Caldivirga maquilingensis IC-167: one gene and its partners. The main gene of each other region encodes a partner of the protein of the gene in region 3 in a complex. Links are inferred from orthologs where the notes say so. Each region holds a gene or a part of one and is shown on either strand. Other genes may lie near its edges.

Evidence for each region.
Region 1: CMAQ_RS02565 (region 3) and CMAQ_RS05645 share a complex: the UniProt entries of both Methanocaldococcus jannaschii proteins name them as parts of the 30S ribosomal subunit. The link is inferred for Caldivirga maquilingensis IC-167 from one-to-one orthologs.
Region 2: CMAQ_RS02565 (region 3) and CMAQ_RS04635 share a complex: the UniProt entries of both Methanocaldococcus jannaschii proteins name them as parts of the 30S ribosomal subunit. The link is inferred for Caldivirga maquilingensis IC-167 from one-to-one orthologs.
Region 4: CMAQ_RS02565 (region 3) and CMAQ_RS03590 share a complex: the UniProt entries of both Methanocaldococcus jannaschii proteins name them as parts of the 30S ribosomal subunit. The link is inferred for Caldivirga maquilingensis IC-167 from one-to-one orthologs.
Region 5: CMAQ_RS02565 (region 3) and rpsJ share a complex: the UniProt entries of both Methanocaldococcus jannaschii proteins name them as parts of the 30S ribosomal subunit. The link is inferred for Caldivirga maquilingensis IC-167 from one-to-one orthologs.

What each region holds. Positions count from the first base shown.
Region 1 is NC_009954.1:1,159,104-1,165,027, reverse strand. Bases 1,001-3,878 are described here. They hold CMAQ_RS05645 (30S ribosomal protein S4), read left to right. Parts: upstream 1,001-2,105; coding sequence 2,106-2,651; downstream 2,652-3,878. Other genes in these bases: CMAQ_RS05640 (Ig-like domain repeat protein), read left to right, coding at 2,700-3,878; CMAQ_RS05650 (carbon-nitrogen hydrolase family protein), read right to left, coding at 1,071-1,925. In the rest of the region: CMAQ_RS05660 (L-fucose isomerase-like protein), read left to right, coding at 1-613; CMAQ_RS05655 (hypothetical protein), read left to right, coding at 775-981; more of CMAQ_RS05640, read left to right, coding at 3,879-5,231; CMAQ_RS05635 (hypothetical protein), read left to right, coding at 5,309-5,924. UniProt on the Methanocaldococcus jannaschii protein: One of the primary rRNA binding proteins, it binds directly to 16S rRNA where it nucleates assembly of the body of the 30S subunit. With S5 and S12 plays an important role in translational accuracy.
Region 2 is NC_009954.1:947,672-953,649, reverse strand. Bases 1,191-4,122 are described here. They hold CMAQ_RS04635 (30S ribosomal protein S3), read left to right. Parts: upstream 1,191-2,267; coding sequence 2,268-2,978; downstream 2,979-4,122. Other genes in these bases: CMAQ_RS04625 (hypothetical protein), read right to left, coding at 3,971-4,122; CMAQ_RS04630 (Gfo/Idh/MocA family protein), read left to right, coding at 3,022-3,915; CMAQ_RS04640 (hypothetical protein), read right to left, coding at 1,191-2,095. Also shown: CMAQ_RS04645 (hypothetical protein), read right to left, coding at 1-984; more of CMAQ_RS04640, read right to left, coding at 977-1,190; more of CMAQ_RS04625, read right to left, coding at 4,123-4,192; CMAQ_RS04620 (hypothetical protein), read left to right, coding at 4,431-4,769; CMAQ_RS10685 (hypothetical protein), read left to right, coding at 5,064-5,378; CMAQ_RS04615 (RuvB-like helicase), read right to left, coding at 5,490-5,978. UniProt on the Methanocaldococcus jannaschii protein: Binds the lower part of the 30S subunit head.
Region 3 is NC_009954.1:535,773-541,730, reverse strand. Bases 1,368-4,279 are described here. They hold CMAQ_RS02565 (30S ribosomal protein S13), read left to right. Parts: upstream 1,368-2,535; coding sequence 2,536-3,024; downstream 3,025-4,279. Other genes in these bases: CMAQ_RS02555 (polyprenyl synthetase family protein), read left to right, coding at 3,986-4,279; CMAQ_RS02560 (carbon-nitrogen hydrolase family protein), read left to right, coding at 3,072-3,911; CMAQ_RS10340 (signal peptidase I), read left to right, coding at 2,014-2,496; CMAQ_RS02575 (MFS transporter), read left to right, coding at 1,368-1,979. Also shown: CMAQ_RS02580 (ABC transporter ATP-binding protein), read left to right, coding at 1-804; more of CMAQ_RS02575, read left to right, coding at 840-1,367; more of CMAQ_RS02555, read left to right, coding at 4,280-4,885; ppdK (pyruvate, phosphate dikinase), read right to left, coding at 4,907-5,958. UniProt on the Methanocaldococcus jannaschii protein: Located at the top of the head of the 30S subunit, it contacts several helices of the 16S rRNA.
Region 4 is NC_009954.1:738,644-744,596, forward strand. The notes cover bases 1,692-4,598. They hold CMAQ_RS03590 (30S ribosomal protein S5), read left to right. Parts: upstream 1,692-2,789; coding sequence 2,790-3,407; downstream 3,408-4,598. Other genes in these bases: CMAQ_RS03580 (KEOPS complex kinase/ATPase Bud32), read left to right, coding at 1,692-2,163; CMAQ_RS03585 (hypothetical protein), read right to left, coding at 2,158-2,682; CMAQ_RS03595 (sugar phosphate isomerase/epimerase family protein), read right to left, coding at 3,425-4,540. In the rest of the region: cimA (citramalate synthase), read left to right, coding at 1-231; tpiA (triose-phosphate isomerase), read right to left, coding at 277-954; CMAQ_RS03575 (uL15 family ribosomal protein), read right to left, coding at 1,009-1,452; more of CMAQ_RS03580, read left to right, coding at 1,504-1,691; CMAQ_RS03600 (rhamnulokinase), read right to left, coding at 4,600-5,953. UniProt on the Methanocaldococcus jannaschii protein: With S4 and S12 plays an important role in translational accuracy.
Region 5 is NC_009954.1:112,263-118,117, forward strand. The notes cover bases 2,053-4,861. They hold rpsJ (30S ribosomal protein S10), read right to left. Parts: upstream 3,709-4,861; coding sequence 3,397-3,708; downstream 2,053-3,396. Other genes in these bases: CMAQ_RS00490 (DEAD/DEAH box helicase), read left to right, coding at 2,053-2,903; CMAQ_RS00495 (ATP cone domain-containing protein), read left to right, coding at 3,086-3,367; CMAQ_RS00505 (class I SAM-dependent methyltransferase), read left to right, coding at 4,006-4,794. In the rest of the region: CMAQ_RS00485 (hypothetical protein), read right to left, coding at 1-74; more of CMAQ_RS00490, read left to right, coding at 123-2,052; CMAQ_RS00515 (aspartyl protease family protein), read right to left, coding at 5,159-5,632; CMAQ_RS00520 (hypothetical protein), read right to left, coding at 5,633-5,855. UniProt on the Methanocaldococcus jannaschii protein: Involved in the binding of tRNA to the ribosomes.

The DNA of each region.
Region 1 (5,924 bases), 620 kb from region 3 along the record:
AGATTATAAGGCAGATGCAGTGACAATTGATGATATAGTGCTCTATAATAGTGGCTTCCTAGATACTTGGCCATGCTTACCATTCATGGAGCTTACACTTAGGGATAGGGTTGTATCAGTATGTGAAGGAGACTTGATTTCAGGAACATTAATGCTGCTGATGAAGTTTTACGCTAATGTCCCAGGCTTCATAAATGATCCAGCACCAGATATGGGTAAAGGCGAGATTGTTTACTTCCACTGCTACGCACCAGTAAACGCTAGGGGCTTTGATTCAAGTGACTTAAGCCCATACATAATAACACCAGCACATGGAGGTGGTAAGAAGCTTTCAATACACGTTAAGCTACCTGTGAATGAAACCGTGACCGTGATTGGCTTAAGCCCAGAGGAGAGGTTATTAGCCATACATACGGCTAAGGCAATTAATAATGAATACCATTTAAAGGCATGCGCCACGAAGCTGGTGGCTAAGACTAATGTAGAGGCATTGGCGAGGAATTGGGTTTGGAGAGCTGGGTGGCATAGGGTAGTGTTTTACGGTGACTGGAGGGAGGACTTAAAGGTAATGGCAAGGCTACTTGGATTAAGGATCCTTGAGGAGGATGCATAATCAGTAAGATAATTAACGTGAATTCAAAAGACTCATTAATACCTGTGGAATTAATCACCTATATTGATCACTGAATCCCCTATATTAACTATGAGTTAAGTTTTCTGAAAGGAGAAAGTTTTATAAAACCTAGGGTGGGAGAGTAACTCGAGGTGAGTAAAATGAACATTCCAAGAAGAAGTTTCACATTAGGTTTAACTAAAGGAATCATGAGGAATAGAATCACCAATGTTAAGGTTAACAACACATATATAGACTATGAGCAAGATAATAGGAAACCCAGTAATGAAGTATTCGTGATTTACGGCGGCTTAACATTCACCACATTCACCTACGATACCGCCTCAAGAACATACAGGGTTAATTAATCAAGATCACGCTAAAACTAGCTTATGCTATGATTAAGCCAAGTGAATGAGGGCTTAAGCACTTTGTGGTTGTAGATTTAATGAAGTGGCTAAGGCATGAAGTAGCCTCTGCTCCATAGGAATTCAGCATACTTAGTACCTTTAACCTGTCTTGGTGATGCATTAATGTTGACTCTTATTAAATCCTCAGCATCATAACCCTCCTTACCTCTAGCCAATACTACTCCTCCAGGTCCCACTGCTAATGATGAGCCTATTAGCCTCCAGCTCCTCCAAGGCCCCTTACTCATTTCGCCAACACTGCTTACACCAATCATGGCTATGTCATATAATCTAGCCATTGTGGTATATGAGACTACCCAATGTTTACCATAGGGTCCATTTAAGTAACCTTCCCTACTTAAATCATACGTGGATGGTACCGCCCAACCTGATGGTGAAAGTATCATAACCGCCCCCATTCTAGCCATTGAGTGCGCTAGAACTAGGTTACTAGGTGCGTTATCTATGCATATGTTGACACCAATCCTACCGTACTCAGTCTCCACAACCCCAACCCTATCACCAACCTCATATATTGACTGCTCATCAGGAAGAAGATTAATTTTCCTATACTTCCAAAGCAAATCACCTTTAGGTGATAAGAACACTGCGGCATCATAAATCCTCCCACCATACCTCTCAGTTAAACCAGCCGCAACATAGATGCCGCTTTCTCTCGCAGCATCCGCTAATGCATCACTATATGGGCCGGGTATTGGTTTAGCTAACTCCACTGCATCAGGGTTAAGCCAACCAACATCCAGTGTTTCAGGTAAGACAACAATACTGCAACCCATTGATGCGGAGCGTTTAATGGCTTCAATAGCCCTACTTAAATTACCCTCAACATCACTGAAATTAACCTTAATCTGACCCATGCATACTGCCACTTCATTACTCATAACTCGTATACCCAATTCTTAGGTTAATTAATTTCACTATGAAGTAAAATACCCACCTAAAGTGGTATCCGTGGTGGGCCCTATTTTTAGATTAAGCAGTATGAACTTTAAGTTATTATAATTACCCCGGTGAATTAATGATGGGAAATATTTATATACCATATACTCACGTTGAGCGTAATGGGGGATCCTAAGAGGCCGAAGAAGAAGTATGTTGAGGGGAAGCCGAAGAGGCTATGGAATAGTGACTTATTGATGAGTGAGCTTAGGCTTATTGGTGAGTATGGTTTGAGGAATAAGAAGGAGCTTTGGTTAGCCAGAGCATTATTGAGGAGCATTAAGCATAGGGCTAGGGAGATACTTTCAGCACCAATGGAGATTAGGGGGGAGGCTGAGAAGAGGCTTAAGGATAGGTTATTTAGAATGGGGTTAATAAGCGATATTAATATACCATTGGATTCAGTACTAGCACTGGATGTAACAGCAGTACTTGAACGCAGGCTTCAAACACTAGTGTATAGGAAGGGTATGGCTAGGTCAATTCATGAGGCCAGGCAATTAATAGTGCACGGTCACATATCAATAAATGGTGTTAGAGTCAGGTCGCCTGGTTACCTTGTCCCAAGGAACCTTGAGGATGGCATAGGCTTCGCACCAACGTCACGCATAGTTAAGGCTAAGGTAACTCAACAGGTTAATCAGGGAGGGCAAGCGGTTAATCAATGAGGTTTGAATAATGCTTAATAAGGATACCCTTAACCCAATTCATTGAATATGAGGAAACTATTACTAATATTAGTGCTTGCAATGGCTTCACTGGCTATTGTAGCTAATCCGCAGCTTAACCCGCCCGGTGGCTTAACTAATGCAACCCACATAACCAACTACACTAAGCCCGTGCTCAACATTACTCTTAGTGTTAATTTAATCAGCTTAACGTATGAGAATTGGGTTAAGTACCCGGTTAATAACGTGGTGTCAACCCCCTTAAACTACTTCACCCTGCTAATTAACGCATCAATAATTAATTCCACTGAACCCATTAATGAGAGTACAATGCTAAGTATTAGGATTGGCAACGTATACTCATACTCAACTCTACTCAACCTCACTGCGGGTTCCTATCAATTAGTTAATGTACCAGTCTACTCACTACCATATGGTAACTACTCCATTAACGTTACCTTAAGTGTAATGAACTTCACAACAAGCAGATTCTATAACCTAATAATGTATAAACCAACAATAGTTAACGCATACTTGACTCAATGCGGCTTAACCACGTCACCCAGTAATAACTCTGAGGTAATTATACCTTACTCATCACCGATACTAAACCTTATACTTTACTCAGCTGAACCTGTTAAATTAAACCTGGTTAGTAATATGGGTGGTGTTTACTCATCTTATAACGTTACCATTAATGGTAAGTACGTGTTCCGGGAACCGTTAACATTCATGAATGGTACGGTTTCAGCTCAATTAGCATTCAATGGGCAGGCTTACTCCACGTATATGTTTCAGGTTAATTCAGTGAGACCATGGTACTCCATTAACGTTACCTATGGTTCAGCATCCTTAAGGGTTACTAACGGTTCAAGTATCCCCGTGGTAACTGGTCATAGCGTGAACTTCTATAGTTCATACTTAAGTAACTTAACCATGGAAACCATGATTAATAATCAAGTTACCGGTAATAGCTTCCTCATAGTTGACACTGGATCTTATAATGCTCAAGTAGTATTCATGTACGGTAGTTGCACTGTTGGGTTGGTTAAATTCAGCATAAATGCGTATGAACCGGTACCATTGATTACATCACCTAACTCAACGGTGCCGCTTGGTGTTAATTCTAGGATCGTTTTTAATGTTAATGTACCAGCCCCAATAGTTAATGAGAAGGTGTACATCTCCCCATTATCACCCCAGTTCCCAGTAAGCATTACTGGTAGCCCAGTGGCCCTGAGGGGTAATGGAGGATTTGAAGTTGGTTTACTGGCGCTTCAACCCGGCCCAATGCCTTTAAACGTATCTCTAATCATGGTTGATTACGGGGGATACTCATACTACTACAGCACCATAATTCTACTTAACGTACTCAAGCCAACCATGAGTATTACACCTGAGTTACTTAACATAACTTACGGGGAATTAGCCAGTATGCTAGTTAACTTAACAGCTGAGGGATACGGTATAGTTAATCAAACCCTTCAATACCAAGTAACCTTAAATGGGGTTAACGTTGCATTAGGCTCAATAACCACGAATTCAAGTGGTTACGCCTCATTAACATTTAAGCCTAATGATACTGGTGTTTACGTAGTGTACGTAACATACTCCCCATCGCAATCATTCTCAATAACTAGCCAAGCTAAGGTAATTGTTGCACCGGCTAAGGTCAATATAAGTTACTTAGTTAACTCAACCATAGTGTACGGGGATTCATTAACAGTAATGGTTAACTTAAATCCAGGAATCACAGCCTCAGTTTACCTATACTTAAATAAATCATTCATAGGTTACATTAATGTAATCAATGGTACAGGTTACACGCATGTGAAACCTAATGAGGCAGGTTACTTTAACTTAACAATATACTACCCAGGTTCCCGTAATTACTTACCATCAGTGGCTGAGGCATCACTAATGGTGTTGAAGGCTCCCTGCACAATTAGAATGAGTATTAATGGATCATTCATAGTGGGGAGTGAACTCTCAATAAGTGGTAATGTAACTGCACCAATTAGTCAAATACCAATCTACGTAAATAAGTCATTAATCATAGCCTATGTAACTAACGGTAAGTTTCAAGAATCATATAAACCACCTTACCCAGGATTATACAATATTACCGTATACTGGCCCGGTAACAATAATTACCTATCATGTGGCCTCAATGAGTTTGTGAAGGTAATTAAGGCTAATCCAAGGGTATCAATTAGGGTACTTAATAATGGTACAATAGCCTCAGGCAGCTCAATAATAATGCTCATACTAATTAAGGTTAATAATAATTTACCAACAAGGGCTAATGCATCAATACTGGTTAATTCAAGTGGAAGAGTAAGAAGTATTAATACTGTGGTGAGTAATGAAACGGTATTAAGGATAGTTACTGATAAGGCTGGGCCCTGGATTATTTACGTTAAGTACCTTGGGAATGAGTGGCTTAATGATGCTTACGTAGGCCCCATTGTGGTCTACGTTGTCTCAGGTGTGTTTGGAATCCCATGGTATATTTTCACAATATATGCATTAGCCATCATAATGGGTCTCATAATATCACTACTCATGCGCCATAGTTAACAATGAATAAAGCCTATACCTCTTCATGGCTTTACCATGGGGTATGTTTAATAAATATGCCACTACTTTAGTTAGCTGTGGATTATAAATCAATTCCAGAACATACCTGTCCAATCTTACACTTCGATGCAATGCATCTAATCTTACACATACTTTACCGTAGGGCGAACTTATGTTTATCACTGGGCTTAGACTGTATGGGATTACCAGTTGTTTCAACATCAGTGTTAACAATGAGGAATTGCGATAGGGATTCTGTATATAAATTAATTAGGAGGTTACTTAGAATGAGGAATAAATTGGGTAAGAACATTAAGCTACTTGAGTTAGGTGATATTAAGGTTTACTTAAGGATTTCAAAAACCAAGGGTAGTATCCACATTTATGATGGCTACATGATGAGTAACCGTGACTGCAGTAGGTTAAATGGCTGCATAACGGTGAATAACGTGACCCTACTCTACATTTACCTACTTATACGGCTCTCCGGTAGGAATATGGTGCTCATTAATGTTCCCGATGCATTAATATGGATTGCGAAGGTTTTCGGTAAGGAGACTGCTGTATCAATCCTGGACCTGGTTCATAATTACATGGAGAGAGGTGAACTCTCCGGTGAGGTTAATACAGTATTAAACATGGTTAATCTACTGGGGTTGAGAATAAGTAAGGAGCAGTTTGAGAATGCCTTAC
Region 2 (5,978 bases), 410 kb from region 3 along the record:
GAACCTATCATAGAGTTTATCGGGTGAATACTGGTAGTTGAATAGGCTTGATAATACGTCAATAACCTCATTGTACTCAAAACCACCACTAGCCATCATGTATGATAGGTACGCGATCAGCTTATCCTTACGACCATACTTAATGAAATCCTCAACAGCATCATTAAAGTACTTAAGTTCAGGCACTTGAATAACCTTAACCTCCCTTTTATGAGCCTCATAAACCTCCTCCACTATTTTCTCAATATCCCTAGAGACAGCCACATACGCCCTGTAGCTTATGTAGGCTACAAGAGCCAGGGTTAATAGTATTGATACTGCTAATACGTAGACATTGAGTATCGGGGACTTAGGGATAGCCAACACCATGTAGAACACCCCTAAGCCGAAGAAGGCAGCCACAATACTACCGTAGGAATTCCTAAGGTAAAGTACAGCGTTACCAGCACCTTTACCTGGCTGGGCATTAATTAATGCTGTTGATGATAATACTAGGGCTGCTAAGGATGATGTTAGGAACGGGTACATTAGGGGCCTGTAGGCTAACCCCATTAATGCTGATAATGAGAATAAGGCTATTGAGATTGAGAGTTTCTTAAGGAAGTCACCGATATTAATGCTTGTAAGCGATAGGCTGGAGCCAAGCCTATTAATCATCACTGCGGAGACCAATAGTATTAATGAACTTAAGGCAACCTTAGCCTCATAACTAGGTATCACTAGGAAGAGGCCTAGGGACATTAGTAATGTTAATGTAACGTACGCTGCATCATTAGCCTGCCTCCCCCTGAACCAAGGCCTACCCCTCATGTTTCTTAAGTCGCTAAGCAGCATTAACGCCAGTGAACCAGCTATAGGTATTGAGAAAATGAATAATATATATAAGCCCACTGACGTAAGTAGCATTAACACTGCAGTAATAATAATTAATATTACGTAGTAAACCACGTACCTACTTAATGACCCAGTTGAGGCACTAACCACAGGTAATCACCTTAGGGTCATTATGTGAACTAGATAAATACCTAAGGTAGCTCTCGTAATCCCTCCTACTAACCGTCCTCTTACCATAGTAAACGCTCTCAAAGATTCTAATCATTTTCAATGCATCGGCCTTACTCTTAACTACACCGTCCTCACTCAACTTAACCACGGCCTCCCTGGGGGTTAGGTTACTGGGATTCTTTAAGTTAGCTAATACGTTAAGCTTAAAGAGATTCTCAACATCCCTAGAGTAGTCGGTGAACCTAATGACAAGGCGCTCACTCTCTCCCCCTAATTCCCCAGTAATCTCATAACACCCCTCTGAGGACGCGGTGATCTGGGAACCGTTAATTACCAGTCCTGAACCAGGCTTAACAGTGACGTTACCCACTGCCTCATAGGTTAAGGGTTCATTAATACCCCAGATTAAGGGTAAGTCGGGCGGTATATTAAGCTTAAGTAAATGGCCACCACCCCAACCTCTAAACGCTTCCACTCTCTCATTGCTTAGGAGCTTCACCTCAGTTACCGTGGATGATTCATTAGCCGCCTTAATGATGGGAGCTTGAGGCGCCGTAAGCCTAACCACCCCCTCACCCTCACTTTCCTCAACCCCACCCCTACTGCCTCTGCCCCTCATTGAGGTGATTGCGAGGACTGATGACGCCACCATCACCACTATTAAAATCACTAGAATTACCGCAGTGGGTATTTGAGGCATACTAACCCTCTGTTGTTGAGGGGAACTACCACTACCTGACCCCTGTCCCTTACCCGTACCTGTACCGTTAAATTGACTTGATGATGCTTGATGAGGCAGTGAAATGTTGATTAAGGGGGCTTTACCAGTCATATTGGGTAAGGGTAACTCAATTATAACCATGGGTATGGGTACTGAGGGTAACGTTAAGCTAGGTAACCTAATGCTCGGTGACTTACCATGAGGCACCGTAATGTTGATTACTGGTATACTTATGCCTGGGGCCTTTAACCCACCTCCACCACCCTGGGGACTTGAGGATACTGGTAGTGTCATAATCCTTATTGATGATGTGAGAAGCCATAGGGCAATTAATCCAATCACAAGGGTTGCAACGGCGTCTCTTCTCATATATTTAGAGAACCGAAATCGGTATATTAATCTTTCCCAAATCACAACGCATTCTTAATACAAGAAATTAAGGTTAGAAAGCTCCTTTAACCCTACCCGCGCCTTTACGTTGAGTGTAGGGATTATGCGTTAATTCACAAAGTTTAAAAAAGCTTAGTTACTTCTGGGGGTAATGGCCACTGCACAGCAAAGGAGGTTACCGATGTATAAGAGGATTATTGATGATAATAAGAAGAAGTGGATGATTAAGGAGTACCTTAACATAGCCTTAACCAGGAATAGGTATGTTGATTCAATAATTCAGAGAACAACATTAGGTACAAGGATCGTTATTATTGCGGAGAAGAAGAACAGGATTATAGGTAGGAAGGGGCAGCAGGTTAAGGCTCTTGCAGATATACTTAAATCCAAGTTCAACCTAGATAATGTAGTTATAGATGTGATACAGGAGCCGCATCCTGAGTATAATGCTAGGTTAGTTGCCCTTAGGATAGCTGATGCAATGGCTAAGGGAATCAGGTTCAGGAGGGCTGCCATAATAGCCCTCAGGCAGCTTCAGGAGGCTAATGTTCAGGGTGCTGAAGTAATAATAAGCGGTAAGTTAACCACTGAACGTTCAAGGTTCGAGAAGTACACTACAGGTATAGTAATTAAGGCTGGTCAAGACGCCCTCGAGAAGGTTCAGGAAGCTGTAATACCCGTACTGCTTAAACCAGGTATATTCTCGGTTAGGGTCAGGGTACTACCCCCTGATGCGAAGCTTAGTGATAGGTTTGAGGTTAAGTCACCTGAGGAGGTTCAGGTTAAGCAGATTGAGAATAAGCCCGAGGAGGGCAGTGAGAGTAAGGAGGGTAGTGAATCACCTGGCCAAGCCCAGCAATAATGCTTATAATTACTCATTATTAATCCCTCAACGGTGTTATTAAGTGGGTGTTAAGGTTGCGTTAATTGGAATGGGTAGGATGGGTTCAATCCACCTTAAGGAATTAGTTAGGTTAAGGAATGAGGGGTTAATTGACAGTATTACTGTTATTGATATTGATGATTCAAGGCTCAATGCCGCTAAATCCATGGGGGTTGATGAAACTTTTAAAAGTATTGATGAAGCCTTAACTAAGCATCATGAGGCAATAATAATAGCAACACCAACAACCACTCACTATGACTTATCAATTAAGCTCGTGGGTAAGGCTCACTTAATGGTTGAGAAGCCTGTAACAGTGAAGTTGAGTGAGGCCCTTAACCTACTTAGTGAATCAAGGAAAACCGGCAACATGGTGATTCCTGCAATGGTTGAGAGATTTAATGAGACTGCTGAAGAGGCGTTCAGCATGGTTAAGGAACCAATCGCCTTATCAATGGTTAGGATCGGTACCATGCCGCAGAACCCTGACTCATACATTGGGGTTATGTATGATTTAGCAATCCATGACCTAGACCTAGCATTATTTAGGTTAAGACCCATGAAGGCTATAGTGGTTAAGTCAATGCTTAATAGGGATAACGTAAGCCTACTCCTTAACCTAGATGGGGTCTCAGTGAATATTGAGGCTAAGTGGGTTAAGTCAGGTAAACTACGTGTGCATACGTACGTTGGGTTAAGTACATTCACGGTAGCTGACTTAATGCATGGGTTAATTTACGGTAATGGGGAGGTTAAGAAGGTGAATCAAAGTGAAGAACCTGTTTATCTAGAGGATAGGAATTTCCTTGAGGCGGTTATGGGGAAGACTAAACCCTTCGCGACCTTAACCGACTACATATCATGCCTAAGGATAATTGAGGCCATTCAACAAAATTATAATGCAGTACCATTATAGGGGCCGTTATCTCATACCTAAATATTGTACTGAATCTTCACCAATAATGGGGGGTTTAATCGAACTCATTAATATTGCTTGCACTTACTTCGGCTTGATTCAACTTAACATACTGCTTAGTGTATGGATCATAGTAACCCATTACCCTATGTATGGTATTCACCCTGCATCTAGGGCAGTAAAGATACACGGTGTACCTTAACCCGGATAAATCAAAGCCAACATCCAGCTCCCGCTCCATACCGCATTGAGTACATTTAATAACCCATCTGGTCACTTAATTCACCGGTTAAGTACGGCACTGAGGCTAGTTTAATAAACCAATTGCTTCACCCACATGGTTAACTGCCTGTTCATAGGGGAATATTACACCATGAATAGTAAGGCTGTTCCGGATTTAGCGTTGCATTTAAATATCTCTAATTACTTTTAATTACTTGGTTAATGATGGAAAGGTTGTATAAGCTTAGTGGGTTCGCTAGGATTGTCGGCGCCAGCTGTAGTGGTGACCGCGGTTGAACAAGTTGTTAAAGACCCTTAGAAGGACGATAGTATTGGAAGGATGGATTAACAGCATTGGTGGACAAGCGCTTAGGGAAATTGCTGATGCTTATAAGGCCATGCTTCAGGAAATGCTCGACTACGCATTGAAGTATGGTGCTTCACAAGCAACCCTACATAAAGTCTTCTACCATAAGTTTAGGGAAAGACATCCCTGGTTACCAACGAGAATCATCAAGGTAACACTAACCTACTCTGATTTGCAGGACTGGGAGCTAAGTAATGGACTTATTGAGGTTAGGACTCATAGAGGATGGGTAAAGATACATTATGGAAGCCCTCCAGTGAGTTAAAACTTAAACCAGGTGGTAAGAGGGTTATCGTGTATCTAACGTTTACGAGAGACTTCGAGGTTACATGCAATCAAGGCAGTATTGTTGCAGTTGATGTTAATGAGAACAATGTTACATGGCTGTTTTCAAGGATGGGAAGCTGTGTGAAGTATATAGAGTAGAGACTGGTCTTGAAAGACTCGTCATCTCCCACGCTGAGAGAAGGAAGACATTATCTACAAGACTGCTGGGATAATTGAGGAGGTTGCGGGGAGGAATAATGCTGCAGTAGTTGATAAGGCTGGGGAGAACACGTTGAGGCATAGGATTCATCAATGGAGTGTGGCGAAACTAGTTGAGGCACTTAACAATAAACCGCTACATGTAGTTGAGGTATCGGAAGCGTATTCCTCCTCAAAAGACCCGTTTACAGGTAAACCTATCACTAGTTACACTCCCTCAATGATCCGCATTGCGGTGAGAGGGAGGAAGAGGGTAAGAGTGATTAAAGTTCAACTGAGACTAGTTAAGCTAGGTAATGAAGCAGTCCTAGATAGAGATGTTATTGGGGCAGTAAACATAGGGCTAAGGTACCTATCCTCAAATGGGAGCCCCATGCAGTGCGGGTGAAGCTAGTGAACCCGCACCAAGGGCTAACCCCACTTACGGAACTAGAAGTATTGAAAACCGTTTAAAAAACCATAAGTGAGGAACCGCTTACTGGTAAGGTTGTAAACTATGTTACTTTAGGAATAACTCCTCATGCTGCTTAACGTACTCAACGCTCTCCCTTAGGCTTAGGAAGAGCTTCCTAACGTACTCGACATCATCCTTAGTTACATTACTCCTATTCTGCTCCTTGGCCCTAATCTGGGCTGGGGTCAGTAATTGTATTGCATATCTCAGACTATTCTCAACACCTATCTTCGTTAAGTAATCTAAGGCATCATTATCTAACTTAACCCCCTCTTCCCTGGCTCTAATTGATACTATTTCCCTAACCTCATCCTCATTATATGGCCTAGTCCTTATTATAATTAACCTATCTAGTAAATCCAGTGGTATACCGTGAGGTGCCTCAATATCTGTTCCCCTTATCTTTGTTATACCCCTGTTCGTGGCGAATATCATTATTGGACTCATCTCCATCTCCATGGCCTTTGTGAAGAAGGCCCAGGTTTCAATATCCAGCATGTGGGCATCATCCACGAAGAGTACACCTGGAATTAA
Region 3 (5,958 bases):
TACGTTCCCCAGGGTTACGCCCTCTTCGATCACATGACTGTTTACGAGAATATTGAGTATGGGCTTAAGGTTAGGGGTGTGCCTAGGAGGATTAGGGTTATTGAGGTGCGTAGGATTGCCGAGGATTTAGGTATTCTTAACCTACTTAACAGGAGGGTTAGGGGATTAAGTGGTGGTGAGAGCCAGAAGGTTGCCTTAGCAAGGGCGCTCATAATTAAGCCTAAGGTTCTCCTACTTGATGAACCAATGTCAATGATGGATGTCAGCACCAGGGAGAGCCTAATACCACTCCTAAGAAGTATACCGAGTAAGTTCAACACTGTGGTTGTGCATGTGACTCATGATAGGAATGAGGCCTACGCCCTAGCCGATAAGATACTTGTGCTTAATAATGGACAGTTAATTGAGGAGAATGAACCTGAGGTAATATTCACAAGACCCAGTAGGCTCTTCACAGCTCAATTCGTGGGCTTCAGCAATATAATACCTGCAACAGCAGTTAAGGCTCCTCAAGGCTCAATGGTGCGTGTTGGGAATCACACCCTATACTCAACGGAGAGTGTCGAGGGTAAGGTTTACGTCTGCATTAGGCCTGAGTGGTTTAGGGAGGATAATGGGGATGAGGGTAATGTGATTAAGGGCACAGTGATTGAGGTTGAGAGGACTAGCGTGGGCTTTAGGGTAATGATTAACGCTGATGGAGTACTCTTCACTGCTATTACTCAATCAAAGCCCAGTAAGGGTGATTCCCTTACCCTAACCATACCACCCAACCTGATTCACCTAATACCGGCTGTTGAGTGAATACTGTTTAATAGGGTTAGGCTGGGGTTTTAACAATGAGGAACTGGTTCATAATAATCCAAGGACTATTACCAATGATGCTTATATCAGCCTACCAATACAGCTGGAACCTACTCATAACACCATTAATGAGGAGTCTCAACGTTGATTTACCTGCAATTCAAGTAGCCTACTCATTATTCGTCCTATTCTCCACTATTTCACAGGTACTTGGGGGTTACATTGCTGATAGGAGAGGGCCTAGATTAGTTGGCGTAACCGGTGGTGTATTGGCTGGCTTAGGTATGGTGGCTTCACCACTTGTTAATGGGGTTAATCAATTCTACGCCCTGTGGTCAATGGGGAGCATTGGCGTTGGCTTAATCTACGGTGTATCAATAAACCTGGGGGTTAAGTGGTTTAGTAGGACTAGGGGCTTAGCCACAGGTATAATAAACATGGGCTTTGGACTTGGGGCGACATTCTTCAACCCGTTAATATCGCTATTAATTATTAAGGGTGAGTACAGGTACCCGATGATGCTTATAGGCGCATTAATACTGGCCGTAGTCATACCCTTAATGGCGACGGCCAAGTACCCTCCAAGCCAGGTTAAGGCTATGAGGCTTACTAAAATACCCCCAGGCTTCTGGCTTGTCTTCGCATCATTCTCACTAATGGGTATTCCACTTCAATTACTCTCCTCCAGTCTCTCAATACTGGGTGAGGGTTACGGTTACATTATAGTTGCCACTGCGGCGTCACTACTTCCCCTATTCAGTGGTATTGGTAGGCCAATAATGGGTTCAATATCAGATAAGTTAAGTAGGAGGAAGACTATTCTCGTAACTGGTGTCGCCTTAACGGTCTCAATGCTCACTCTGCTTATTCACTCACCCATAGCTTACATGGCCTCAACAGTAATTACAGGTATTTTCGGGGGTTCGGTGATAACGTTATTCGCATCCCTTGTGGGTGATGAATACGGTACAGTTAACTCAACCTTCCTATTCGGTATACTTTACAATGGTAAATTCGTATCAGCCCTAATAAGTAGTGTAGTATTCGCTGAACTACTGAGGACCATTAATTTAACTAACTCCCTTATAATTGAGGCTTTCCTAACAGCCGTATCAATACTAGTATTCATGGTCTTCACCAGGGTTAAGTCTAGGAGGCAGGTGGCTATTATTTGAAAAACACTTAATAATGCGCCTTCACGGGTCCTGTATGGACTCTAGCAAGGTATTAAATATTGCTGGTTACGTTGCCTTAACAGTAATCTTAATTTACCTAGTGTTGAGCATAGCCGGCATCGTTAAGATACCCTGGGCCACAGTGGGTGGCTTCAGCATGGAACCCACCCTGGAGTCTGGTACATTGGTTGTCCTATGCCCAGTGCCAAGTAATGTTACTGCGCTCCTCGGCCACGTGGTTGTTTATGATCACTACGGTGAGTATATAATACATAGGGTCATTGAGGTTTATCCATCAGCCAACACCTACTACGTGGTTACTAAGGGTGATGCAAACCAAGTTGCTGACCCGTGGGAGACGCCTATTAATCAAGTGTATGGGGTTGTTTGCTTAAGCATGCAGTACGTGGGTTTAATAACCCTGGTTCTTAGGAAGCCCCCCACGTTAATACTGGCTATAGTGGTTATGATTATTCTTTGGCTTGCATTAAATGAGGTTGAGAAGAAGGTTAAATGAAGTGAAAATGCATATAAAGGGAGGTTAGCCTGCTCCCTAATGTCTGAGGCTAGTCAAGGTAGGCAAATAGTGCATATTGGGGATACTGACCTAGATGGCTCTAAGGCCGTTGCCTACGCGTTAGCTAGGATTAAGGGTATTGGGGTATCCACTGCAGTAGCCATATGCAGGAACCTGGGTATTAATCCATTGGTTAAGTTGGGGGAATTGAATGAGGAGATGATTAGGAAAATAGATTGGGCGGTTAGGAACCTCCACCAAGCAGCCCCAGCCTGGTTCGTTAATAGGCCTAAGGATCCTGAAACAGGAAGAAACATACACCTAATAGGAGCTGACTTAATATTAACGGCTAGGAATGATATAGAGAGGGAGAGGCGCATACTATCCTGGAGGGGAATTAGGCACAACCTAGGCCTAAAGGTTAGGGGGCAGAGGACTAGGACAACGGGTAGGCTTGGGCCGGTGGCTGGTGTTCAACGTAGGAGAACGCCCACTGGAGCCGGTGGAGGGGAGGGTGGCCAAGGTTAATCAACCATTGAATAACACTTATTAACTTCCTCATTAAGCCTTCCTCAATGCTGAGAGTACACTTAATTCAGTACGCCAGTAGGCTGGGTGATCCTGAGTATAATATAGATAGGTTAAGGAATTACGCTAAAGCCAACTGCAGGGGTGATGGTAACGACGTCTTAATCACCCCTGAATTATATATCCCAGGCTACATGTCTAGGGACCTCCTCCTCCAGATAGCTGAGCCGCTGGATGGTAAGTCAATAGGTGAGTTAACGGAGATAGCTAGGGAGGGTAAGTGCACCATAATCACTGGTATTGCTGAGAGGGATAAGGACACTGGGGTTGTTTATAATTCAGCAGTGGCTATTGGTGAGAACGGCTTAATGGCACTCTACAGGAAGAGGCACCTACCCAGTTACGGTGTATTTGATGAGTCAAGGTACTTCGGGGTAGGTAGGGGTGATGCACCGGTCTTCTCAATGAATGGAACTAAGGCTGGGTTAGCAATATGTTACGACGCCTTCTACCCAGAGGTATCCAGGTCACTAATGCTTAAGGGTGCTAGGGTTCAAGTATACATAAGTGCGGCCCCGGATATGTCAAGGCCTCACTTTGAGACATTCATTAGGGCTAGGGCCATGGAGAACGTGTCCTTCGTAATCTACGTAAACACCATTGGTCAGTACGATGGTTTAGGCTTCTTCGGGGGAAGCTTCATAGTGGATCCCCTGGGGGAGGTTGTGGCTAAGGCTAAGTACTATGAGGAGGACACTGTGGTTGCTGAAATTGACCCAGGCCTAGTGGATAATTATAGGTCAATAAGACCAATACTGAAGGATTACACCTGGGATGACGTCAGGTATCTGCTTAAGAATTATAGGTCAGGCTATAGGGTGTATTAGTGGTTAAATTAGTTAAAATGATTCGTGGAAAAACTATAAAAATGGTTAACCCACGGTGATTAGTGAAGTTAACTATGGCTTTCATTTTTGAGCTACCTAAGGAAATAAACGACGTGTTGAGCCTTATCATTAATGAGCTTGGTAATCTACTTAATGGAGTCAACATGCCTCCTAACTTAAGGGAATCAGCAATGCATTACATTCATAATAAGGGTAAGATGATTAGGCCACTCCTAACCCTGATAACAACACACACCCTGGGCGGTAACCTAATGGATGCCGTTAACCCAGCTATTGCAGTGGAGCTGGTTCATGTAGCTACCCTGCTTCAAGACGATATAATCGATGGGCACTTAATGAGGAGGGGCTCTGAAACACCCTTCAAGAGGTATGGAACCGAGTACACTATATTAGCCAGTGACTTATTGATTGCTAAGGCAATTGAGTACTCGTTGAAATCCAAGACTAGGAGGATAACAATGGAGTTAACCAGCGCAGCCTTAAGACTAGCCATAGGGCAATCCTATGAACTTGAGTATAAACTGAACGGTAAAGTGGATATGAATATTTACATGAGGATCATTGAGAATAAGACAGCATCCCTAATCTCAGCCGCAATAGTGCTGGGTGGTTACGTGGCTGACGCCGATAGCAACACGATTAATCTACTTAGGTCCCTTGGGGAGAAGCTTGGCGCAGCGTACCAGATAAGGGACGACATAATAGATTACCTCAATTTAGATAAGGATAATCCAAAGGGCTTAAGGAGCGTTGACGTTAACGTAATTGATGCACTTAAAGCGGAGGGCTTCAGTGACCCGCTTAAGGAGGCTTATAGATTATTCATGGGCTACATGAGTGAAGCGAGGGCAATAACGGCATCAATAAGGGGTGGTGAAGTCTTCGCAGGCATTATCGACTTCCTGCAGGATCCCTTAACTAAGCTCATTGAGGGGAATAAGAACCAAGTTTAAGAATAAGAATTCTTTAACGGGTTAGTACTCAGCAACCTTAGGTGCCCTACCAAGTATCTTAAGTGACTCCTGGGCAGTCACAAGCCTAGCTACTGGAACCCTGTATGGTGATGCACTGAAGTAGTCTAATCCCCTACCAACCACCTCAGCCAGTATCCTTATTGAGTCGGCGTCACCACCATGCTCACCGCATATGCCGATTTCTATATTGGGCTTAACGCTTCTAGCTAAGTCAACGGCAATCTTCATTAATTTAGCCACACCGTCACGGTCAATGGTGACGAATGGGTCGTAGGGCAGTATGCCTAGGTTAAGGTACTGGCTCATGAACTTATTCTCCACGTCATCCCTACTGAAGCTGAAGACTGCCTGTGTTAAATCATTGGTTCCGAAACTCATGAAGTCAACAACACTGGCTATCTTATCAGCGGTTAAACTGGCCCTAACGGTCTCCATCATTGTACCTATCTTAAAGTCAATGCGGTCACCATAATTCTTAAACACCTCCTCGGCGGTTGGCTTAACAACATTGTTTATAACGTACTCAAGCTCCTTATACTCCGACACCTGCGGTATCATTATCTGAACCTGAACATTCTTACCCCTCTTCTTCAATTCAAGGGCAGCCTCTAGAATAGCCTTAACCTGCGCCATGTATATGTCTGGGAAAGTTATGCCTAATCTAACACCCCTATGACCCATCATTGGGTTAGCCTCCATTAAAGCCCTAACCCTAGCCAGTAAAGCCTCCTTCTCGGGGTCAGGCCTACCCAGTGTCCTAGCTCTAGTGACCTCAGCCACTAATTCCTCAACATTGGGTAGGAACTCATGAAGCGGTGGGTCGAAGAGCCTCACCGTCACTGGGTAACCCTCCATTATCTCGAATATCTCCTCAAAGTCCCTCCTCATTAATTCAGCTAACTTATTCAAGGCATCCCTCCTCTCATTGGCGTTAGTGGACAGTATTACACTCCTAAATAACTCAAGCCTACCTGGGGCTCTAAACATTCTCTCAGTCCTAAGTAGGCCTATGCCCTTAGCCCCAAACCTCCTGGCTATTGTGGCATCCTCAG
Region 4 (5,953 bases), 200 kb from region 3 along the record:
TCCAGGGTTACTTTAACAGACTACAGGGTTGTATTACCCTCTGAGGTTAAGAATACTGAGAGCCTAGTTAGGGTAACGGCGGAGTTCACTGATGGTGTGAGGAGGTGGAGGACCATTGGGGTCTCCACAAGTGTAATTAAGGCCAGTATTGAGGCTCTGGTAAATGGTCTTGATTATTATCTTCAATTAAGCAGGTTAAGGGTTATTGAGGGGGCTCAGCGTTCACCTTAATAATGAGCCTGAGTTTAAGCATCATTGAGTATTCAAAGTGAATACTCACTTACCCACAAGGGGTTTAGCTAATTCAGTTATCTTAGCCTCCCAATCCTTAGCCTTAACTATTGCACTAGCCACCAATACACCCACTGTACCTAATTCAATTGCCTTAGCAACATCATTATAATCCTCTATACCGGCACCTGTAATAACCTTAACATCACCGTTAACCCTCTTAACTGCATTAACCGTTTCAACAACCACATCAGGCTTAGTCCTACTAACGGACTTACCTGTGCCTATTAATTCAGGAGGCTCCATGGCAACTGCCGTGGGTGCAAGGGCAGCCGCAGCGGCACTTGATAATGGGTCTGGGGAACACACCACTGTCTCAAGGTTAAGGGCCTTGGCCTTATTAACAAGCATGGCTATGTCATTTAACAGTAACCTATGCTCACTATGATTTATAATCACACCTGAAGCCCCAGCGTCCTTAATGAACTCTAAGGGTATGTGGCCAGTCCTAGCCCCTGGATCCACTGGGTCAGCTGACTGCGCGTAAACGGGTATGTTTACGGATTCAGCAACCTGCCTTAGGTAAGTGTGCGGTGGTGCAACTATTATGGATGCACCCAGGTTATTAGCAACCTTCTCAGCTACTTGAGCCAGCTTAACGGCACCACCCCCCAGTAACTCTGGGTAAGCCTTCATGTTTATTATGAGTACTGGAACCTTCATGATTAAGCCTAGGTTAATGGGTGTATAAGCATTAGCTCATATTAATCATTAACACTATTGAACTATTAAGACTTCACCACCAGCCTCCTTAATAGCCTTAATAGCCTTTGCTGAAGCAGCCCTAACCTTAACCACCACGGGCTTCTGTATCTTACCTTCACCAAGTAGTTTACCATACCCCAGTTGAGTTAAGTCAATAATGTACTTATCACCCTCCATCTTAATTAAATTCCTCCTCTGCAGTGAATCAATTAACCCATTTAAGTCACCTACATTTATTACATTAACCTCAGGACTCGGCCTATAGAAGCCATGCTTACCTATTAATGGGTAAAGTTCACCATTAGTTATCTTAAGTAGCAGGCTCTTCTTATGCTTAAGTAAACCAATCTTACCTCCCCCACCTCTTTGACCCCTGCTCCTATGCTGACCAACCCTCCCCCATGAGTGGGTTCTCCAGCCCCTAAGCTTCCTAGACTTCTTCTCTCTACGTCTCACAAGCACCCTTAATGGGGAGGGTTTAAAACTTTAACAATACAACCCAACTTAATGAAGGTAATAGCCAAGGGTGCTGAGGCTTTGCTGTACTTGGAGGATTGGTTAGGCTTAATAGTGCTTGTTAAGGAGAGGGTACCTAAGGGTTATAGGGATCCTGTGTTTGATAAGGTGATTAGGGTTAAGAGAACCATTAATGAAGCCAGGTTAATGATGGATGCTGCGGATTTAGGTGTTAAAACCCCGGTGGTGTATGATGTTGATGTTGTTAGGACTAAGATAAGGATGCAGTACTTGAATTCACCAACATTGAACACTATTATTAAGAGTAATGGTTACTCTAAGTTGGTTAAGGAATTAATGAGCAGAATGGGGGCGCTAGTGGGTGTACTGCATAATGGGGGTATACTCCACGGTGACCCGACCCCAGCTAACGTGATAGTTAATGATAGTGATGAGTACTTAATTGACTTCGGGCTTGGTGAGAAATTGAAACCAACCTGGGACAGTAAATACCTCAGGAAGACTGCTGTGGACTTAAACGTGCTACTTAGATCCCTTGAGAGTAATTACGGTGAGTACAGTGAACAACTCTTCAACGACTTCATTAACGGCTACAGTAGCGTCATAGGAGGTGATAAGGCGGCTTCCGTGGTTAAGTGGGTTAGGAGAATTAGGAGCCTGGCAAGGTACTATACGGGAAGGTTACTATGAGGTTTCTGAACCTTGTTTCTCCCCTATCTTGGATACAGTCCACTTAATGGCATCAATTATCCTCCTTAACCTACGCTGCTCCCTGTAGTTCCGAATAATTATCCTGGTTATTAGACCCTCACTGTTCTTCTCAATCTCGTAATCAAACCCCATTGATTCATCTAACTCACCATTATTAATCAACTCCTCATCCTCACCCTTAAGGCTATTGAGAACCTTCTCAATGAAGAACCTCCTTAATGGCGGCTGCTCGGTTATTGGTTTACTGAACTCAATCACAATCTTGTCATCATCATAGGTTAACTTAGCCACCTCCTCCCCACTGGCTGCTGTTAAGTGTAATTCCTCCTTGGGTGAAACCTTATCAGCGGTGGTTATTGATCGAGTTCTTATTAATGCATCTATTACCTTAAGTGTTGACTCAAGCATGCTTAACTCATCCCTAAGCTCATTGACTCTCTCCCTAATCCTCCTCCTAAGTTCAAGTAATTCCTTGACGTTTAACTCCTCATTACCCACGGTTAACAATCCAGGTAAACAATATAAATGTTACTCCAATTCCTTAAACCGTCATTACTCATTCAGGTAGCATTAGATTTAAAAAGGGTAACTAGGCTATTTGGGCAATGTCTGAAGTTCCCGCTGCCAATATTGAGGAGTGGAAGCCTAGGACTGAGATTGGTAGGCTTGTTAAGGAGGGTAAGATAAAGTCGATTGACGACATATTTATAGCCAATGCAAGAATTCAGGAACCTGAAATCGTTGATGCATTACTAACTAACCTTAAGTACGAGGTATTAAGCATAAATATTGTGCAAAGACAGACAGATGCTGGGGAAGTTAGTCAATTTCAAGTGGCGGTAGCCTTAGGTAATGAGGATGGGTACGTGGGTATAGGGGTTGGTAAGGCTAGGCAAATAGGCCCAGCCATGGAGAAGGCCATAAGGGAGGCTAAGGTAAACATTATCCCAGTGAGGAGGGGTTGCGGCTCATGGTACTGTTCATGTGATGAACCACATAGTGTACCATTCGTGGTTAGGGGCAGGTCCGGCAGTGTGTTTGTTGAGCTCATACCGGCACCTAAGGGTGTTGGTTTAGTTGCAGGTGATACAATTAAGCCCATACTTAGGTTAGCTGGGATTAAGGATGTTTGGTCAAGAGCCCTTGGTGAAACAAGGACAACCCTTAACTTCGCAATGGCTACTTGGAATGCATTAAAGAACACGTACATATTTAAGATATAGTATCATTAACTCAACGCTCATAAGCCGTACATTATCCTCTTAACGTAGTCAAGTATCTTAGCTTGATCACCCGTGGACCTAATGTTCTCAAACTCATCCCTAGATAAGTATAGTGCCAGAGCCTTCTTATACAGGTTAGCGAATAATTCCTTAGATAACCTTAACCCATCCACTGGATTAAGCCTATAAGTGAATTGATCCAGGGTAAACCAGCCTGAGTAACCAGTGTCCAGTAGTGCGTATAGGAAGTCTACGAAGTGCCATGCGTCCCCAGTTCCAACAACCCTGTCCTCATCATTACTATGCCACTTAGCTGTATTAATATGCACCGTGGCCACTGAGACTCCCTGCTCCTTAGCTAAGTAGACTGTGTAGGCTGGTTCAACGGCGTACATTAATTCATGACCATAGTCTATGGTTATTCCAAACAGTTTTACACCTAAATCATTATTTAGCCTGTTAGCGAGCATTATTGAAACATGGGATGTGGGTATGATTAAATTACCCTCCCTAGGCTCCTTGGGCTTAGCCTCAAGTCCAAAAGACCTAATGCCCAACCTATGCGCCTCCTTACCTAGGGTAAGTAACCCCTCGTAAAGTTCCTTAATCTTCTTACCGTAATTAGACTCAAGACTGTAATCCCAGCCATCTGGACCAAGCCAAAGTGATACTGAATCCAGGCCAAGCATACGGGCTATTTCAAGGCTCTGGGTAAGGGTGCTTAAGGCCAGTTCCCTCACCTTAGGGTCAGGGTTAGTTAATGAACCTAGTTTAAACACGTGGAAACCTGAAATATCCATACCTAACCCAGCTATCTTAAGGCCTAATTCACTTGCAGTTGCCTTAACTTCATTTATCAAGTCCTCCTTAACCTTAAGATTATCGTCAAGGAATTGAGCATCTATTGGCACGACACCCTCAATCCCAGACTCCCTCACCCTCCTTAACTGATCCACTAACCCTCTTGGTAGATTCGGGAAGTAACCACTTCTATTGAATCTATCTGAGAAATCCCCAGCAGTCCATGTACCTGCAGCGAACTTAACATTATACTCACTGAAAAATTGATCAACAGTCTTACCCTCTATGAAACCTGAGTAGGTTGACTTTAACCTACTTATACTCATGCTCATTAACTGAATTAAGCATTAGTTTACTTTTAAGTTATAGCCATCATTAATCATTAAACAGGTTAGGGTAGGTTAAGTCTAGTCACGAATATTGAGTATAAATCCTCATACTTCTTCTCATCCCTTGGTTCAAAGACCCTAATATTGAATGAATCCCTAACTATGGATCTAAGTTCCTGAATGGACTTAATAATGCCCATGCCAGCTGCCTGAATTAGAATGTTCCCAATTGATGTTGATTCTTCAGGTCCCGCGTAGACAGGAATCCCCATTACATTGGCTGTTAATTGATTCATGAGACTGTTCCTAGAGCCACCACCAAATATGTTGATTCCCCTCAGTCTCCTACCAGTTATCTTAGTCGCTTTCTCAAATATATACCTATGCTTCAAGGCTATACTGGTTATAATAAGCCTAATTAATTCACCTAAGCTCCCTGGTTCCCTCTGCCTAGTTTCCTTAAGGTAACCGTGGATCTCATTAATCATATTAATTGGAGCCAAGAACCTTGAATCATCAACATCTATGAAGGATTCAGGTTCCTCAGCCTCAGCCGCAAGGTTAACTAACTCATCGTAAGAGTACTCCCTTCCACTTAAATCCACTAGTATTCTCCTAACCTCCTGCAGTATCCACATGCCCTGCATATTCCTTAAGAAGGTAATTGTACCGAAGGCACCGCCTTCATTAGTGAAGTTGCTTAACATGGCTTGTTCATTAATTAAGGGTTCATTCAACTCCACTCCAACAAGATTCCAAGTCCCTGAACTCACGTAGCCAGTATCCTCATTAATCATTGGCCCAGCCGCAATGGCGGAGGCAGTATCATGCGTTGCAGGCGCTATCACGTTGACATCCCTACTGTCCTCACCCAACTCCTCCACAACGTCCCTCTTTAAGTAGCCTAAAACGGATCCAGCATTAACTATTTCCTGAAGAATGTCAGTAGGTATATTGAGTTTCTCCAGTATGTCTAAACACCACCTTTTACTCTTGGCATCAAGTAATTGAGTGGTTGATGCATTGGTGTATTCATTAACCTTAACGCCGCTTAACCAGTAATTAAGTAAGTCAGGTATCATGAGCATTGCCTTAGCAATCTTCAGTTTAGGTGAATTAAACTTAACTAGGGCGTAGAGTTGGTAAAGGGTGTTAATGCGCATGAACTGTATACCAGTCCTACTATATATGACTTCCTTAGGTACCTTACTGAAGACTTCACTCATTAATCCTTCAGTCATAGGATCCCTGTAGGCGTAGGGTAAGCTCACTAACTCATCATGGTCATCAAGCAGTACGAAGTCAACACCCCAAGTATCAATACCCACTGAGGCTAATCTACCCCTATACTTCCTTAAGGCGGCTTTAATTGAATTCTTAACCTCAGCCCATAGTTGAAGCATATCCCAGTATAGG
Region 5 (5,855 bases), 420 kb from region 3 along the record:
ACAATTCTACCAACCTCAATCCCATTAACAACTATGACCCTCCCCCACTCCTCGCTCTTAAACTCAACCTTCACGTTTAACCTAGGTTGAGTAGGTTTTTTAAGGGATATTGAGTTAACCTCATGGTGGTTAATTCATTCGAATTACTGCATCCTAAGGTTAAGGAGGCTGTTAAGGAATTGGGTTATGAGAAGCCCACTAAGGTTCAGGAGTTAGCCATACCCATAGTTTTAACAGGTGAACATACGTTAATATCATCACCCACTGGTACAGGGAAGACTGAGGCGGCGCTACTGCCTGTCTTATCAATGATGCTTAACTCCGGGGTGAGGGAGGGGATAAGGATTCTCTACATTACGCCGGCTAAGTCGCTTAATAGGGATTTAGAGCAGAGGATACGTAGGCTAAGTAGCTTACTTGGCTTAACCATAGCTGTAAGGCATGGAGACACCACAAGCAGTGAGAGGAGTAGGCAGAGGAGGAATCCGCCTCAAATACTCATAACAACACCTGAAACACTCCAGATACTATTGGTTTCACCAGTAATGAGGAATTGGCTTAGGGGTGTTGGCTGGGTCATAATTGATGAGGTTCATGAACTCCTCGGTAGCAAGAGGGGGGTTCAATTAGCCGTTGGCCTTGAGAGACTGGTGGAGCTGGCTGGTGAGTTTCAGAGGATTGCACTATCAGCAACAATAGGTGACCTGGAGCTTGCATCATCATTAGTGGGTGGGGTTGGGAGGGGGGTGAGGATTGTTAATGTTAATGATGTTTCAAGAACCATGGAGTTAACAATACATTACCTAAGGCCCGATAGTGATATTGAGGAGGCAGCAAGGAGAATCAGTGAGGTAGTTAATAGGTATGGGGGCTCGGTACTCCTCTTCACTAACACTAGGGATATGGCTGAGCTGCTGGGTACTGAATTGAAGAAGGTCATTAACGGTGTGGAGGTTTACCATGGATCCCTAAGCAGGGAGAGGAGGGAGACCGTGGAGGAGGGGCTTAGGAATGGTGAGGTTAAGGTTGTTGTATCCACATCAAGTCTTGAATTAGGCATAGACATAGGTAGTATTGAGGCAGTAATCCAGTACATGAGTCCTAAGCAGAGTGATAGGTTAATTCAGAGGGTTGGGAGGAGTGGGCATGAGGTTGGTGGGGTTGCTAAGGGCCATGTATTCACTGTAACGCCTGATGATTACCTTGAGTCACTGGTACTGGCTAGAAGGGCTATTGAGGGTGAACTTGAGGGTGATTACCCATACCACGCGGGGGCAATGGATGTGCTGCTTCATCAATTAGCAGGCATAATACTAGACCACGGGGGCTCAGTTACGGTGAATGATGCGTATAGGATCATTAAGAGGGCACACCCCTACTCCTCGCTACAGTTAAGTGACTTAATGAGGCTTATTGAATTCTCCTCAAGGGAATTGAAGCTAATAGGTAATTACGATGGTGTCTTAAGGAATAGGAGGGGGTTGAGGATTTACTACCTCCAGAATGTGTCAATGATACCTGATGAAAGGAGGTTTAAGGCTGTTAACTACATGGATAAGTCAACCATAGGTGAACTTGATGAAGACTTCGCATTAACACTGGAGCAGAATAAGGTAATAGTACTAGCTGGTAGATTATGGAGGGTTTTAACCATTGATAAGGATGAGGGGGTTATTACACTGGATGAATTGAGGAGCGGTGAAGGTGAGTTACCTGAGTGGATTGGTGATGAAATACCAGTATCCTATGAGGTTGCCCAGGAGGTTTGCAGGTTGAGGAGGAGATTACTGGCAGGTGGTTCCTTAAGCAGCTTCAATAGGATTAAGTTAATGAACATTAATGAACTCCTTGAGGATGTTAGGGAATTATCAAGTGACTTAAGGGGTAAGTACCCTGATGTTAATGAAACGTTAATCGAGTACTCAAGTAACTTAATAGTGATTCACTCCTGCCTAGGCACTAAGGGTAATGAGGCACTTGGCCTTTATTTAACAGGATACTTAACTGGCAGGCTTGCCCTCTCAATATCATATGTTAGGGATCCCTATAGGGTTATTATAAAAACCCCTAGGCCAATTAACCCGGAGATTATAAGGAGGGCGCTTCAGGAGGATGTTGATACTGTTGAGGAGACCTTGAGGAATGTTATTAAGAATAGTAACCTTTATAGGTATAGGTTTATTCACGTTGCCAGGAGAATGGGGGTATTACCTAAGGGTACTATTGATGTCAATGTTGATAGGTTAACTAAAGTCTATAATGAGTCTGTACTGGATAATGAGGTAATTAATGAGATTGAGGTGGATAAGCTTGACTTAGATGCATTGAGACGCTTCATAAACGGTATTAAGGATGGGGTAATTAAGCTAAACTTCCTAGCTAGGAAGCCCTCTAAACTAGCCCTAATGGTAATGGGTGGCTTAGGCACTAGGTCGATTATAACTGATGAAGTACCCAGGAACATAATCATTGATTCAGTTAAGAAGAGGATCATGAATAAGGAAGTAACCCTCCTATGCTTAAGGTGCGGATGGCATTTAACAGGCAAGGTGAGTAACATAATTAATATGGAACTTAAGTGCCCAAAATGCGGCATGAAGACCCTAACCATGTTGAAGCACAGGGATGAGGATATTAATAAGGCCATTAAGCTAATAACAAGAGCCAGGAGGGGGTTACAGCTTACTACTGATGAGGAGGAGTACCTTAGTGAACTCAGGGAGAGGGCTAGGGTAATAATGGATCATGGCTACAGGGGTTTAATAGCACTCTCAGCCTACGGTGTTGGTACAGCCACTGTTAAGAGGATTCTAAGTAATATCACTAATGATGATGAATTATTCTTAAACATACTTGAGGCGGAGAGGGAGTATGTGAGGACGAAGGCATTCTGGGCTGATTAATAGCCTTAATAAATTACGGGTGTCTTAACCCACAGTTACTTAACGCCATCCTCAGTCCAAAACCGGCATGATTTACTATTCCTGTAAGAATATGTGAATACTTTAAATAATTATGTTGTGCATCTTCAATTATTACGCTATTATGGAGAAATATTTATATCCGAATAATGCTTAACAGTATTATGGTAACTACAGTGGTTAAAAGAGATGGTACTGAGGAACCCTTCATAGTGGAGAAGATTGTTGTTAGCATACTTAAAACTGGGGCTCCCTTGGATAAGGCTAGGGAAATAGCTAAACGGATTGAGTGTAATTTCATTAATGTTGATAAAGTATCAGCCAAGGATTTAACAAAGGCCATACTAACGGAGTTAAGAAAGGCTAATGAGGAGTGGTATAGGAATTGGATTGTTTTCGATAGGGCTGTTAAAAGGAGGGCAACTGAGAAGGAGATTGAGACCTAGGCGTTTAGGGCATTTAATTTAAATTTAAATTAACCTATTAACTCAATCTCAACCTTAACATCCTCAGGTATTCTAAGCCTCATTAACTGCCTAAGGGCCCTCTCATCAGCATCCATGTCCACAACCCTCTTATGTATCCTCATTTCCCAATGATCATAAGTATGGTAACCTTGACCACTTGGAGCCCTCCTCACAGTTACCATAAGCCGCCTAGTGGGTAATGGTATTGGTCCCCTAACTTTAATCCCAAGCTTCTTAGCTATCCCAGTAATATCCCTAGCTAATCCATCAACCGAATCAGTGTTAGTCCCCCAAATCCTAATTCTCACAATCCTAGGCACAGGCCACTGATAGGAAACCCCTTTAAAACATTTCTGAACACTAAGACATGACACCTACAACATGAGGCATAGCCTATTTTAACTCATCAATAATATTAAACTATTTAACTGTGTTCACGACTCAGCTTTAGGTGCATTATATTAATTACCTTTAATGAGAATACGTAAGCAATGTGAAGCAATAATGGGGTTAAAGTAATTTAAACACACGTAAAGTTAACTAAGACACCTTGAACAATTGTAATAGGAATACATCATAGGGAATAAAATTAATTAAACTTAAACAAGCTTAAACCAGTGGAGTGGGTTAAGGAATTCTTCATAAGGAACGCTGAACTTTACGTAAGGGTATTAAGCAGTGAAGCAATGTTAAGGGAAGGTGAGGATACTGCAGTTAAGCTTAGTGATTATTTAAGTAGAAGGGGGTTAAGGAACTGCAAGATACTGGATGTTGGAAGCGGAGTAGGGAGAGTGGCTATACCTCTAGCTAAGTTAGGCTTTAAAGTAATAGGTATAGATATATCACAAGACTTCATTAATGAAGCCATTAAGAGAGCCACCAGGGAGGGGGTTAATGATAATGTGGTTTTCCTACTGGGAGATGCCAGGGAATTAAGCAGTGTTATTAGGCATTACGCCCCCTTTAACGTTACCTTATTCATGTTCACAACAGTAATAGGTTACTATGATTATGAAACGGACCTCTCAATACTTAGGCAAGTACACGATGTTTCAGGGCCTGGTTCATTATTAATAATTGATACTGTTGATAAGGAGTATTACATTAATAATGCCGGTAAAAGCATTGTTAATGAGATTGGAGACCACTTAATCATACAAAGATTTAAACTAGATCAAGAATTAAAGAATGTTAAAGTATATTGGAGCTACTACATTAGGGACAAGGACAAGTACACCCTCAAACTCATCACTAATACTCAATTATCACTAAGAATATATTCAATAAGTGAGTTAAGGGAATTAGCCTCAAGAGCAGGCTGGAACCTTATTGAGGCGTACTCAGATATAGGTGAAACACCATATAAACCAGGGGGCAGGCTCCTCGCAGTATTCGCCTATGCTTAAGGTATTATTAATCACGTGAACATTAGTAAACTAGCTAATGAGGGAAAATATTCATAAACCCCCACGCAAGCAAAGCCCAGTAGGGGGCCCGTAGCTCAGCATGGATTAGAGCGGCGGCCTCCTAAGCCGTAGGTCGTGGGTTCAAATCCCACCGGGCCCGCCAGTTTTGTTCAGTTTTCCTTGTTTAATTCTAGTTACGAATCAATGACCTATGGCTTGTCGTGGAGTATTGTTCCGAGGAAGTGATGCGGATTGTTCCATAAACATGGCCTTCAGCATGCAAATACCCATGCAGTACCTAGGTTGATTCCACGCGAGGAGCCACGTGCATGGAGCATCTCCCTACGTTGAATTGATGAGTGATTTAGTAAGTTACCGTTATTTGACCTGTCACTCCATCATATATTAAGATGACGTTACGTAGTATGTCACGGCCAATCAACGCCTTATACTGCTGCGTTGACAGGTCAACCGAGGCGATGGTCATGTTATCGAGTATAATTCTAGCCCTCGGATCTGGTACATTCGAGAATAATACAAGCTTAACTAAATATATGGGTACAGCAACCGTACCACCTGCAGTGGCTAGGTTAATCGTACCATACGGTGGATAGCCAAGTTGATTCAACACACTCCTATCTATAGCAGTTATTAAGGCTCCAGTATCAATTAATGCGGGTACAGTCTTTGCGCCATTAAGGATTATGCCCCTACTTTGGGCGAAGCTCCAAATAACACTTGCTGGTTCAACGTCTATGGTTATTACGGGCCCGTTCATTCTAAGTGCATCAGCAGGCGATGTATTCTGTGCTGCATAATTAATCCTTACTATGGGCATTCACGACACTTGAGCAGAATCAAGGCCTAGCGCATGCGTTGGCGAGAAATACTCCGCCCTCTCCTCCTTAACTTTCTGAATTATGAACATGCCATTAATGCCGTATTTCTCAAGAGCATACTTATAAGCCTCCTCGATACTCTCAAAAATACCCTGCACCTCACCATCCTTAATAACCACGTACTTATCCCTGTACTTAACCAATAACTCAGGTAACTTAGCC